3 regions of the Mesorhizobium sp. L103C119B0 genome follow, and region 2 is predicted to be linked to each of the others. Evidence: riboswitches for the same ligand, from Rfam matches in the RefSeq annotation. Region 2 holds a riboswitch; each other region holds the start of a gene.
What was found. Region 2 has a riboswitch for cobalamin ahead of X728_RS156105 (aromatic ring-hydroxylating dioxygenase subunit alpha). Riboswitches for the same ligand answer to the same signal wherever they lie in the genome.
Positions count from the first base shown of each region.

Region 1: another riboswitch for cobalamin. It lies ahead of X728_RS163210 (CbtB domain-containing protein); the one in region 2 lies ahead of X728_RS156105 (aromatic ring-hydroxylating dioxygenase subunit alpha).
Region 3: another riboswitch for cobalamin. It lies ahead of metE (5-methyltetrahydropteroyltriglutamate--homocysteine S-methyltransferase); the one in region 2 lies ahead of X728_RS156105 (aromatic ring-hydroxylating dioxygenase subunit alpha).

Region 1 is NZ_AYXE01000002.1:76,171-80,444, forward strand. Features, by position in the region: gene X728_RS163225 (MFS transporter) at 1-117, shown strand, start outside; gene X728_RS163220 (aromatic ring-hydroxylating dioxygenase subunit alpha) at 125-1,300, opposite strand; gene X728_RS163215 (gamma-glutamylcyclotransferase) at 1,437-2,129, shown strand; cobalamin riboswitch at 2,197-2,392, shown strand; gene X728_RS163210 (CbtB domain-containing protein) at 2,428-2,607, shown strand; gene X728_RS163205 (CbtA family protein) at 2,623-3,426, shown strand; gene cobU (bifunctional adenosylcobinamide kinase/adenosylcobinamide-phosphate guanylyltransferase) at 3,419-3,931, shown strand; gene cobO (cob(I)yrinic acid a,c-diamide adenosyltransferase) at 3,933-4,274, shown strand, end outside.
Region 2 is NZ_AYXE01000005.1:228,683-232,956, reverse strand. Features, by position in the region: gene ugpC (sn-glycerol-3-phosphate ABC transporter ATP-binding protein UgpC) at 1-773, shown strand, start outside; gene X728_RS156090 (DUF680 domain-containing protein) at 846-1,079, opposite strand; gene X728_RS156095 (DUF680 domain-containing protein) at 1,151-1,354, opposite strand; gene X728_RS156100 (DUF680 domain-containing protein) at 1,421-1,627, opposite strand; cobalamin riboswitch at 2,119-2,321, shown strand; gene X728_RS156105 (aromatic ring-hydroxylating dioxygenase subunit alpha) at 2,438-3,685, shown strand; gene X728_RS156110 (hybrid-cluster NAD(P)-dependent oxidoreductase) at 3,722-4,274, shown strand, end outside.
Region 3 is NZ_AYXE01000003.1:21,680-25,953, forward strand. Features, by position in the region: gene metK (methionine adenosyltransferase) at 1-284, shown strand, start outside; gene X728_RS161250 (adenosine kinase) at 393-1,385, shown strand; cobalamin riboswitch at 1,794-1,996, shown strand; gene metE (5-methyltetrahydropteroyltriglutamate--homocysteine S-methyltransferase) at 2,090-4,274, shown strand, end outside.

The DNA of each region.
Region 1 (4,274 bases), on a different contig from region 2:
CTGGTCTATTCGGTGGTGCTGGCGTTTTTCGGCCTCGGCTCGGTGTTCGTGACGCTGGGCATTCTGGCCGCTGTTTGCGGCTTTATCACCTGGCGCTATCTGCCGAAGTCGCTTTAGTCGCCGATCAGGCGGTTGCCTCAAGCGCTGCATGCCGCTCGCGCACCCAGTTGTGGAAGCGGTGCAGATCGTACTCCTCCGGCATCAGCACGCCGGCCTGGTGGCGCATCGAGCGCAGGCCTTTCTGATTGATCTCACAGATCGCGGCATCCTCCTCCAGCACCTGGGTGCCGAAGGCGACGACATTGTCGATGTCGGTCTCGGCGAGCGCCTCGGGCGCGAACAGCCACTCGGCGGTGAGTTCGGTCTGTTCGGGACCGAGCGGCATCAGTCGCACCGTCCTGACATAATCGACATGGCCGACGATGAACATCGAGGGCAGGCTGGTGGCATAGGTCTGTCCGGCCGCACGCTCGGCCGGCGTCAGGCCCGGGAAGACCGGGCCATGGGCATGTCCGTCGCGCGACCAGGTCTCGGCGCCGGCGCGCAGGCCACCCGAAAACTCCGGTGCGTCATTGTCGGCATGGCGGACCCAGTCGGGGTCGTCGTGCCGGCTCATCAGGCCGCGGCCGTACATCGGCACCAGCCGAGACAGGTCCTTGTGGACGCCTGGGCAATGCAGGCACTCGTTGAAGTTCTCCCAGAAGATCTTCCAGTTGCAGTTCATCACCTTGCGCAGGACATGGCCTGATACCAGCGTTTCCAGCGGCCAGTTGGCGAGGTCGCCGGATGCGGGATCGAAGGAGGTCTCGGCGGAGCCGGCCGTCGCCTGCTGAGGGTTCACAAAGACAAAGCCGCGCCACACCGACAGCGCCACCCGGTAGAGCGGATGATCTGCCTTGTCGAAACCATCTGGCAGCGATTTCGAGGGAACGCGCACGAGATCGCCGCGCAGCGAGTAGGACCAGGCATGGTAGGGGCAAGTGATGAGCCGCGCTTTCAGCCGGCCCTCGCTTTCCTGGCAAAGCTGCGAGCCGCGATGCCGGCAGGTGTTGTGGAAGGCGCGCAACTCGCCGGTGTCGTCGCGCAGCACGACGATTTCCTGTGTGCCAACGCGGAATGTCCTGAATGCCAAAGGCTGGGCAAGATCGGCCTCGCGGCAGACGAGCAGCCAGCTTTTGTACCAGATGGCGTCGAGATCGCGCTGGTAAGCCTCGCTATCCCAATAGGCCGATGACGGTAGCGTCGGTTCGGCCCGGCTCAGGCCGTTATAGGGGTCGCGCTCGCTCGGGTTGGGATGCATGGCTGGCTTCCTATGAAGCGTCAGCCGACACCCCGGCAGATAGTTTGTCAATCAGAGTGCCGCATTGCCGGTTGCAGGCGCGGCGCATAATCATGTCGTGGACATGGGACATTCGGAAATTGGGGGGATTCGGAAATTGGCCGCACGACAGATGTCGCTTACGCCGGAGCTGGTCGCGCGCTGCTGGCGCGAGATCAGGGACCCCGGGCCGGATCCGGACGCGATGCATCTCGATGACGCCGACTATGACGCGCTGCTGGATGAATTGCAGGTCGAACTCCCGGATAGCGAACCGCTATGGCTGTTCGGCTATGGATCGCTGATCTGGAAACCGGAAATAGATTATGTCGAGGACCGCGTTGCGCTGGCGCGCGGCTGGCATCGGTCCTTTTGCATGAACATGACGCGCTGGCGCGGCACCAAGGACAGCCCCGGCCTGATGATGGCGCTGGACCGTGGCGGACAATGCAAGGGCGTCGCCTTCCGGCTGACCGAAAGTAACCGGCGCGGGCAGTTGGGCCGGCTTTTCCGGCGCGAAGTCACGCTGAAGCCGACAAGCTACCGGCCGCGCATGCTGAAGCTTGCAAGCGAGGCCGGACCGCTCAGGGCATTGGCCTTCGTCATCAACCGCAACGGCCTGACCTATTCAGGGCCGCTCGACGAGGGCAAGGTCGTCGAAAGGCTGGCAACGTCCTGCGGGCACTGGGGGTCGGGCGCCGACTATCTCTACAACACGGTGAAAAACCTTGAAGAGCGCGGCATTCACGATCGCCATCTGTGGCGGCTGCAGCGGCTGGTTGCCGAGCGGATCACCGCGTTGAACCCGTAACGCCGCATGGCGCATTCGCGCTGTTGGCCGGCGGAATTTGGTTTGCCGGATGCGGCCGTTTCAGCCTATAGTCATGCATGTCGTCGGTTCCGTTAGGGACCAAGAGGGAATGCGGTGAGGGCTGACTTGTTGCCCAATGCCGTGGCTGCCCCCGCAACTGTGTGCGGTAGTCCTCTCCAAGCCACTGAGGATTTTTCCTCGGGAAGGTGGGGAAGGGCGCTGATCCGCGAGCCAGGAGACCTGCCGGCGACAGGGAACTGACTTCGATGCCCTCGGGTGGAGGGCGAAAGGACAAGATATGAATACCGCTTCCGTCTCCCTCGGCGCATCCGTCTCCTCGCAGTCGCGCTTCATGCAGCTCGTGCTTAGCGCGTTTCTGGGCATTTTCGTCGTCGGCGTTGTCGGTTTCTCGCATATCGATGCGGTCCACAATGCGGCGCACGACTATCGCCATTCGATGGCGTTTCCCTGCCACTGACGAGGATCTGACATCATGAACCTGTTTCGCAACGTCGTGTTCATCGCGGCGATCGCAGGGCTCGTGGCGGGTGTCGCTCTCGCCTGCATGCAGGCCTACGCCACCGTGCCGCTGATCCTCAAGGCGGAGGTCTACGAAAAGGCTGGTGGCGGCCATGAGCATCAGCATGCCGCGGCGCCCGCCGCCAACGCTGCGGACACCGATGCCATGAGCACCGCCGCGCCGGCGGAAAATGCGGTGAGCAGCGCAGCACCGGCTGAAGCAGCCGCGCCGGCGGAGGACGAAGGCTGGGCGCCGGCCGACGGCTTCGAGCGTTTCGCCTTCAGTGTCGTCGCCAATATCGTCACCGGCATCGGCTTCGCGCTGGTCCTGGTGGCGGTTTCCGAGTTCGCCGGCGGCATCGGCAGCTGGCGCCAGGGCGTGTTCTGGGGCTTGGCCGGCTTTGCCGTGTTCACGCTGGCGCCGGGCCTCGGCCTGCCGCCGGAACTGCCGGCAATGCCGGCGGCCGATCTCATGCAGCGCCAGATCTGGTGGTGGGCAACGGTGATGACAACGGCGATCGGTCTTGCCCTTATCACCTTCCGCACGTCGGCGCCCCTGACCGTGCTCGCCGTCGTCCTGATCGTCGCCCCGCATATTGTCGGCGCGCCGCAGCCTGACAGTTTCGTAACGCCGATCCCGGAGGGCCTGCATCATCAGTTCGTGGTGGCGGTGACGCTGACCAATCTGGTGTTCTGGCTGGTGCTCGGCGCAGTTGTCGGTGTAGTGCGCGCGCGCTTCGCCGGCACCGCGACCAGCCTGCGCGACAGCTTTGCCTGATCGCAGTTTGACCTTCATCATCGGCGGTGCGCGCTCCGGCAAGAGCGCGCATGCCGAAACTTTGGCGACGGCGTTGCTGCCGCCATGGGCTTATATCGCCACCGCGCTAGCCTATGACGGCGAAATGCGCGAGCGCATCGCGCAGCACCGCTCGCGCCGTGGCGAGGGGTGGGCGACCATCGACGCCCCGCTTGATCTTGCCGGTGCGCTCGAGGCATTGCCGGACAACCAGCCGGTGCTTGTCGACTGCCTGACGCTGTGGCTGACCAATCATATGCTGGCCGATCATGATCTGGAGGGGGAGTGCCGGCGGCTGGCCGATGTGCTTTCGCGGCCGCGCGGACCGTGGTTCGTGGTCTCCAACGAAGTCGGACAAGGCATCGTGCCCGACAATGCGCTGGCACGCCGGTTCCGCGATGCCGCCGGCCGGCTCAACCAGCAGATCGCGGTCGTAGCTGATATGGTGCTTCTGATGGTGGCGGGGCTGCCGCTCAAGGTGAAATGAGATGACCGATATCGACACAAAAGACGAAGAGCGCCATCGCGCCAAGATGGCCAAGCGCAAGGCGGTGCAGGACGCCGAGGTCGCGGAAAAGACGGTCGAGAAGGGGCTGCTGATCGTCAACACCGGACCCGGCAAGGGCAAGACCACGGCTGCCTTCGGGCTGGCGCTGCGCATGCTCGGCTATGGCAAGCGCGTCGGAATCGTCCAGTTCATCAAGGGCAAATGGCACACCGGCGAGAAGGATGCCTTCGCGGCGTTTGGCGACCGCGTCGTCTGGCACACGATGGGCGAGGGTTTCACCTGGGAGACGCAGGATCTGAAGCGCGACATTAAGGCGGCCGAA
Region 2 (4,274 bases):
TGCGGCAGGCCGCCGAAATCCTGCAGCTGACCAAATATCTCGACCGCCTGCCCAAGGCGATGTCGGGCGGCCAGCGCCAGCGTGTCGCCATCGGTCGCGCCATCGTGCGCAATCCGAAAGTGTTCCTGTTCGACGAGCCGCTGTCGAATCTCGACGCGGCGCTGCGCGTCGCGACCCGCATCGAGATCGCCAAGCTCAAGGAATCGATGCCTGCCACGACCATGATCTACGTCACCCACGATCAGGTCGAAGCGATGACGCTCGCCGACCGCATCGTCGTGCTGAAGGATGGCCATATCGAGCAGGTCGGCACGCCGATGGACCTCTACAAGAAGCCCGGCAATCTGTTCGTTGCCCAGTTCATCGGCTCGCCGGCCATGAACATCCTGCCGGCGACAATCGACAGGACGGGCAACCCGACAATCGTCAGCCATGTCGGCGGCCGCAAGGCAACGGTGCCGATCGCAACGCCGGCGTCAGCAAAGGGTGCGGCAGTCAGCTTCGGCGTGCGGCCGGAGGATCTGTCGGCCGCCACCGGCGCGGAATATCTTTTCGAGGGCGTGGTGGACTATGTCGAGCAACTCGGCGAGGTGCAGCTTGTCTATGTCGATATCGGCCGCGCTGACCTGCCGTTGGTGACCAAGCTGCCCGGCAATGTCGAGGTCAAGCGCGGGGCAAAGCTGCGACTGACCGCGGATGCCGGGGACCTGCACATCTTCGACGCCGATGGGCACTCCTTCTCGCTCAAGCCGGTGGAAGTGAAGGCGGCTTGAGATAGCTGCGTCGTACAGGCATGAAAAAAGAGCGGCGGGCCAGGCCCGCCGCTCTTTTTTAAGCTTCGGCTGTTAGTTGTTGCCGAACCGATCCCTGTCGCTGCTCTGAGGAACGAACTTCTGTTGGTCGTTCGACGAGTTCAGCAGCTTGTAGACCGCCGACTTGGTGCCGGTCGACGAAGTGCGGGTGGTGTCGACGGCAGCGGCCGGCTGGTTGGCGCCATTGGAGCCATAATTGTCGCTGCCGGCAAAGGCAGCGCTCGAAACAGCCAGAACGGCTGCGGTGGCAAGAACGATCTTCTTCATTTTAGTCTCCTGAATTTTTCTGATGCCGCCAGCTGCAGCGGATAAGCCCGCCACGTGCTGGAAACCGGCTTTTAGCGGCCGAAAAGGTTACGGTCGGCACCGTGGGCAGGCGCCTGCTCGGCTGGAGCCGACTTCTCAACCGAAGCCGTATGGCCACTATCGGTCGACGTAATCGCAGGCTGGTTGGCGCCGTTCGAACCGTAGTTGTCGCTGCCGGCGAAAGCGCTGCCGGAGATGGCCAAAACGGCGGCGGCAGCAAGGATGATCTTTTTCATTTCAAATACTCCTGAATTTTTTGGGATCCCGAGAGCGACGGGTTAGCCGCCCTTCTTTGGTCGGGATCAGCGATTGCCGTAGAGGTCGCGGTCGGCGCCCTGAACGACAGGCTGCTTGTCAGCGTGCGCCGGCTTCTGAATGGAAGCCGTATACGAGCTGTCGACCGAGACGGCTGGCTGGTTCGCACCATTGGAACCGTAATTGTCGCTACCGGCGAAGGCGCTGCCGGTGATCGCCAAAACGGCTGCGGCAGTGAGGATGATCTTTTTCATTTTTAGTACTCCAGTTTGTCTGTCCGTCTAGCGGCGTGTCTTGGGAGGAATTCGCGTCGTTCGGACAGCCCCGATGTGGGAAAGCCATAGGCTGGTTTCCAATCACGAAGTTGTTCCGTGTGGACCACGGTCCTGCACCTTGAAATTGTGCCAGGAAGTTCCTCTATGGTCATTTATCGCATTGTTTTCAGTTGCTTATGTCGAACCGAGTGGTTCGCTCCGGTGTCGGTTTCCGGGCCGTCGTTCACACCATCCTGCACGCATTGTCAACAGAAACGAACCGTTCGGTTCGATTAGAGATTGCTAGTAACTTTTCGATACCGTTGAGCCCTTTTTGCCCCCGATCGGAACTGGATCCGCAGCGATTCGGCGATGATAGCGCCGCAAGACAGGATCTCAGCCCTTCGGTGGTCGGCGGGGCGTATGCCGCGCGTGTCGCGCCGCATGGATATGATGTCGCTTTCATGCCGACGTCGCGATCGCTGCCGTGATTAGATGATCGCATCTCAGGTGCCGCTTCGTGACGACGCAGCGGAGAATTGGGAAGCCGGTCAGAATCCGGCGCTGCCCCCGCAACGGTGGTGGAGTTGAAGTCGCAACGGGAGACCACTGGGCAGCAGCCTGGGAAGGTGTCGCGATGGTCCGCAAGGACAACTCCAGAGCCCGGAAACCAGCCCGAGATGCCTAGACTCGACTGATCGCGGTGGGCGGTCAAGAGGTGGATAGTGCATGTCCGGCGCCGCGCCGGCCTGCGTCCGATCCTTCCTCCATCACCACCAAGTTCAGTCCTTAAACCACGAGGACAGAACTATGGATACGCGCAACGACATGCTGAGGCTCCTGAACGGCCGCAAGCAAGGCTTTTCGCTGGAACAGCCCTTCTACACCGACCCGGACTATTTCAAGCTCGACATGGAGCTTATCTGGTATCGCGACTGGCTGTTCATCGGCCATGATTGCGAACTGCCGAAGCCCGGCAGCTATATCACCGTGCAGATCGGCGGTTATCCGGTGGTGCTGGTCCGCGACCAGAAGGGCAACATCAACGCCTTCCACAATTCCTGCCGCCATCGCGGCAGCCGTGTCTGCAACACTGAGAAGGGGATGGCGGCAAAGCTTGTCTGCCCTTATCACCAGTGGACCTACGAGCTTGACGGCCGGCTGCTGTTTGCCCGCCAGATGGCCGACGGTTTCGACAAGAGCCAGTTCGGCCTGAAGCCCGTCGCTTGCGAGAGCGTCGGCGGTTACATCTTCATCTGCCTGGCGAAAGAACCTGCCGACTTTGCGCCGATGCGCGCCATGATAGAGCCCTACCTCAACCCGCACAGGCTGAATGAAGCCAAGGTCGCATTCGAGAGCACCATCATCGAGAAGGGCAACTGGAAGCTGGTCTGGGAAAACAACCGCGAATGCTATCACTGCGCCGGCAATCATCCGGAGCTGTGCAAGACATTCCCCGAAGCGCCGACGGTGACCGGCGTGCAGGGCGCCGACAGCGATCCGGAGATGCTGGCGCACTGGGCGAAATGTGAGGCGGCGGGCCTGCCGAGCAAGTTCCGCATCGATCCGGCCGGGCAATACCGCGCCACCCGCGCGCCGCTGCTGCGCGATGCCGTCAGCTACACGATGTCGGGAAAGCGCGCGGTGACGAAGAACCTGTCCGACACTGTTGCCGCCGACCGCATCGGCACCTTAATGCACTACCACTATCCGACGACCTGGAACCACATCCTGATCGACCATGCGGTCACCTTCCGGGTGCTGCCGATCAGCGCCACCGAAACCGCGGTGACGACCAAGTGGCTGGTGCACAAGGATGCGGTCGAGGGCGTCGACTACAACCTTGAAGAGCTCACCCACGTCTGGACCGAGACCAACGACCAGGACCGCCGCATCGTCGAGGAAAACGCCTTCGGCATCCTGTCGCCGGCCTATGAGCCCGGCCCCTATTCGGAGCTGCATGAGGGCGGCGTGATCCAGTTCGTCGAATGGTACGCGGCCTTCATCGGCCCGCGCCTTGCCGAAGGCGGCCGGCCGGCGCTGCGCAGCGTCGCGTGAGCTGGAGCAGGCGAGGAAGGACCGGAGGATGATGCGATGACGGATCTTGGGCTCTATCGCCATCTTGACCAGATGGCGCCGTGGAACGACAGGCTGCAGGTGCTGGAAGTGACCGGCGTCAGCGACGAGGCGCCCGACGTCAAGACCTTCACCTTCCGCTCCGACAACCAGACCTGGTTCCGCTACAAGCCGGGCCAGTTCTTGACGCTGGAACTGCCGACACCGGACGGGCCACTGATGCGCACCTATACGCTGTCGTCGTCGCCATCGCGGCCGTTTTCGATCGCGGTGACGGTCAAGGCGCAGGCCGGCAGCATCGGCACGCGCTGGATGTTCGACCATCTGGTGCCCGGTTCGCATGTCAAGGCCTACGGACCGGCCGGCGACTTCTCGTTGCACAGCCACCCGGCGGCCAAATACCTGTTCATTTCCGCCGGCTCCGGCGTGACGCCGATGATGTCGATGCTGCGCTGGCTGAACGACTGCGCGCCATGGACCGATGTCGGTTTCGTCAACTGCGCGCGGCGTGCCGAAGAGATCATCTTCCGCAAGGAACTCGAACTGCTCGGCGGCCATATGCCCGGCCTGT
Region 3 (4,274 bases), on a different contig from region 2:
GCGAGGTGCAGCTTGCTTACGCAATCGGCGTGGCCAGTCCGGTTTCCGTCATGGTCAACACGTTCGGGACAGCCAGGGTTGAGGAAAGCAGGATCGAGCGCCTCATTCTTGAGTTGTTCGATCTCAGACCGAAAGGCATTATCAAGATGCTTGATCTCTTACGCCCTATATACCGCAATACAGCGACCTATGGCCATTTCGGCCGTGAAGAGCCTGATTTCACCTGGGAGAAGACAGACAGGGCGGACGAATTGCGTCGCGAGGCAGGACTCGCCGCCCCGTGAGAGCCGCCGGCGAACGGATTGGCAAGCGGAAAGCCCATTTCCACCGGGCAGACCCGCGCCTGGCAGGCGTGGCGAGAAGCCGGCTCGGGTTTTTTGGCGGAGACATTGATGCCGGATTATGACGTGCTTTGCATCGGCAATGCCATTGTCGACATCATCGCCCAGTGCGACGAGGCATTCCTCGAGATCAACGGCATCATCAAGGGCGCGATGAACCTGATCGACACGCGCCGCGCCGAACTGCTCTACAGCCGCATGGGCCCGGCGATCGAGGCCTCCGGCGGCAGTGCCGGCAACACGGCGGCCGGCGTAGCCAGCTTCGGCGGACGCGCCGCCTTCTTCGGCAAGGTCTCCAACGATGCGCTGGGCGAAATCTATGCGCACGATATCCATGCACAGGGTGTCGCCTTCGACACCAGGCCGCTCAAGGGCGAGCCGCCGACGGCGCGCTCTATGATCTTCGTCACGCCCGACGGCGAGCGCTCGATGAACACCTATCTCGGCGCCTGCGTCGAGCTTGGCCCTGAGGATGTCGAGGCCGACAAGGCATCCGGCGCCAAGGTTACCTATTTCGAGGGCTATCTGTGGGATCCGCCGCGCGCCAAGGAGGCGATCCGGCAGACGGCGAAGCTCGCACACGAGGCCGGACGCGAAGTGTCGATGACGTTGTCGGATTCGTTCTGCGTCGACCGCTACCGGGACGAGTTCCTCGAGCTGATGCGCTCGGGCACTGTCGACATCGTCTTTGCCAACAGCCACGAGATCAAGTCGCTCTACCAGACAAAATCCTTCGACGAGGCGCTGGCTCAGATCCGCAAGGACTGCAAGATTGCCGCCGTCACCCGTTCCGAAAAAGGCTCGGTGATCGTGCGCGGCGACGAGACCGTGGTCATCGAGGCGACCGCCATCAAGGAGTTGGTCGACACCACCGGCGCCGGCGACCTCTACGCCGCCGGTTTCCTGCATGGCTACACGCAGGGCCGCAACCTCAAGACCTGCGGCGACCTTGGCTCGCTGGCGGCCGGCCTGGTGATCCAGCAGATCGGCCCAAGGCCAAGGCAGAATTTGCGCCGCGAGGCGGAAGGGGCTGGGTTGCTGTAGATGCGCCGGCAACTAACCAGCCGCCCTACTGACGCGATGACCGCAGTGGCGGAACTGTGTCAAAGCTCGCTGATAGCGACAGCCATTCGCTTCGGAGAACTGACCCATGCTGCTGCCGTGAAGCTCGCTGGAGGAGCGGTGCAAGGCGTGCTTGCCATGACGGCATTCACCGTCATCCAGATCGTCACCAGCATTTTCCAGAAGCTCAGCTTGGGGAAGGCCAGTAAGGTTCCTGAGGTAACGGAGAACTCGCGGCGTCCGTCGGACTTGACTTGCGATCACGTCCCACGATGCCGAATGCGGGCAGCAGACTGAATATTTCACAATGCTAGACAAAGGCGTAAAAGCGCGATCACATAACGACATAAACATTTCGTTATGCGTCATTGACAAAAGAGCGAACTGCTGTGATCGTCTGCGTGTCGTGGTTCTCGCGTGCGGCGCTGCCGCAGCGGAGCTAAGAGGGAAGCCGGTGCGATGCCGGCGCTGCCCCCGCAACTGTTAGCGGCGAGCCAACCCCAATCACGTCACTGAGGCGAATACCCTCAGGAAGACGGGTAGAGGCTATGACCCCGCGAGCCAGGAGACCTGCCACGCGAATTACGTCCACGGGCGGGGTGTCTCGGTGGCCGCTGCAACCCGGCGTTGATGCCGGCCTGCTAGCGCCTTCCTTGTCACCGACGCCCCAATCATCGGGGTATGACATGACTGTCTCTCAGCAAATTCCTGTAGCAACGCTCGGCGTGCCGCGCTTCGGTCGTCGGCGAGAACTGAAATTCGCCCTCGAAAGCTACTGGTCCGGAACATCGTCCGCTGGCGACCTTCTTGCGACGTCGAAGGCGCTCCGAGCCGCTAGCTGGGAAGAGCAGCGCGATCGCGGCGTGTCGAAAATCCCGTCGAACGACTTCTCGCTTTACGACCATGTGCTCGACACCGCAGCCATGGTCGGGGCCATTCCATCCCGGTACGGCTGGAATAGCGGCGAGGTCCCACTTGACATCTACTTCGCAATGGCGCGCGGCAACCAGGGTCAGACGGAGGATTGTGGACACGCTGGTCACCAGGAGGAGGCTCATGGACCTGGTGTAACCGCGATGGAAATGACCAAGTGGTTTGACACCAACTACCACTACATTGTGCCGGAACTCGATGATGATCAGACGTTCGCCCTCTCGTCATCGAAGCCGGTCGATTACTTCCTCGAGGCTAAAGCTCTCGGCATACACACACGCCCAGTCATCCTTGGACCTATCACCTTCCTCAAGCTGGCGAAATCGCGTGCCGAAGGGTTCGGTCCCATCGCGCTCCTACCGCGGCTGCTGCCCGTTTACGAGCAAGTCCTGCAGAGGCTGAAGCTGTCGGGAGCCGACTGGGTGCAGATCGATGAGCCAGCGCTTGTCCTCGATCTGAACCCGAACGAACGAGCTGCGTTCGAATTCGCCTATGGCCAGCTGTCGAAAGCCGCGCCCGAGCTGAAGATCATGCTGGCTACGTATTTCGGGTCGCTGGGAGACAATCTCGAAACCGCGGTTTCTCTGCCCCTGGCCGGCCTGCATATTGATCTCGTGCGCGCTCCCGAGCAGCTGGAAACGGTGGGTCGGCTCGCTCCGAAGGATCTGGTGCTCTCGCTCGGCTTGATCGATGGCCGCAACGTCTGGCGTGCGAACCTGCCCGCCATTCTCGACCGCATCAAACCGATCGTCGCCGGCTGGCCCTTGGACCGCGTCGAAATTGCGCCTTCTTGCTCGATGCTGCATGTGCCGATTGACCTGCGCATGGAGACGGAACTCGAGGCCGACATCAGGTCGTGGCTCGCCTTCGCGGCCCAGAAGACCGACGAGCTGGTCTTGCTGGCCCGGGCCCTTTCCAAAGGCAGGGATGCGGTGGCAGCCGCGTTGAAAGCTTCTGCCGAGGCTGCCGCCACTCGCTTGACGTCCACGAAGATCCATGACCCGCTTGTTGAGGGGCGGATCGCCAGCATTGACCATAGCATGAAACGACGAGAGAGCGCTTTTGGCGAGCGCTCCAGAGTCCAGGCCGGCACGCTCGGGCTGCCGCCGTTCCCGACGACGACAATCGGGTCCTTCCCGCAGACGCCGCAGGTACGCCGCGCGCGGTCCGCTCATGCGAAGGGCCAGCTCAGTTATGTCGACTACGAGATTTTCCTGAAGAAGGAGATCGAGTCAGCAATTCGTTGGCAGGAAGAGATCGGGCTGGACGTGCTGGTGCACGGTGAGTTCGAACGAAACGATATGGTACAGCATTTCGGCGAGCAGCTGTCCGGCTTCGCCTTCACTCAGCATGCCTGGGTGCAAAGCTATGGGTCGCGCTACGTGCGTCCCCCCATCATCTTCGGGGACGTATCGAGGCGCAATCCGATGACGGTGCGCTGGTGGCAATTCGCCCAGTCGCTTACGGAAAAGCCCGTGAAGGGAATGCTCACAGGCCCAGTGACCATTCTCAACTGGTCCTTTGTTCGAGACGACGTACCCCGCTCCGAAGCCTGCCGCCAGATCGCGCTCGCCATCCGCGACGAAGTGACGGATCTCGAAAGGTCCGGCGCAAGGATGATCCAGATCGATGAGGCCGCGTTTCGCGAAGGATTGCCACTGCGCCAATCTGACTGGAAAGCCTATCTCGACTGGGCTGTCGAATGCTTCCGGATCGCTTCAACGGGTGTAAAGGACGCGACTCGAATCCATACCCACATGTGCTATTCGGAGTTCAACGAGATCATCGACGCGATCGCTGGAATGGATGCGGATGTCATTTCGATTGAGACGTCGCGCTCCAAGATGGAACTGCTGGACGCCTTCACGAGCTCCAAATATCCGAACGAGATCGGTCCCGGCGTCTATGACATTCACTCACCACGTGTGCCGGAGGTCT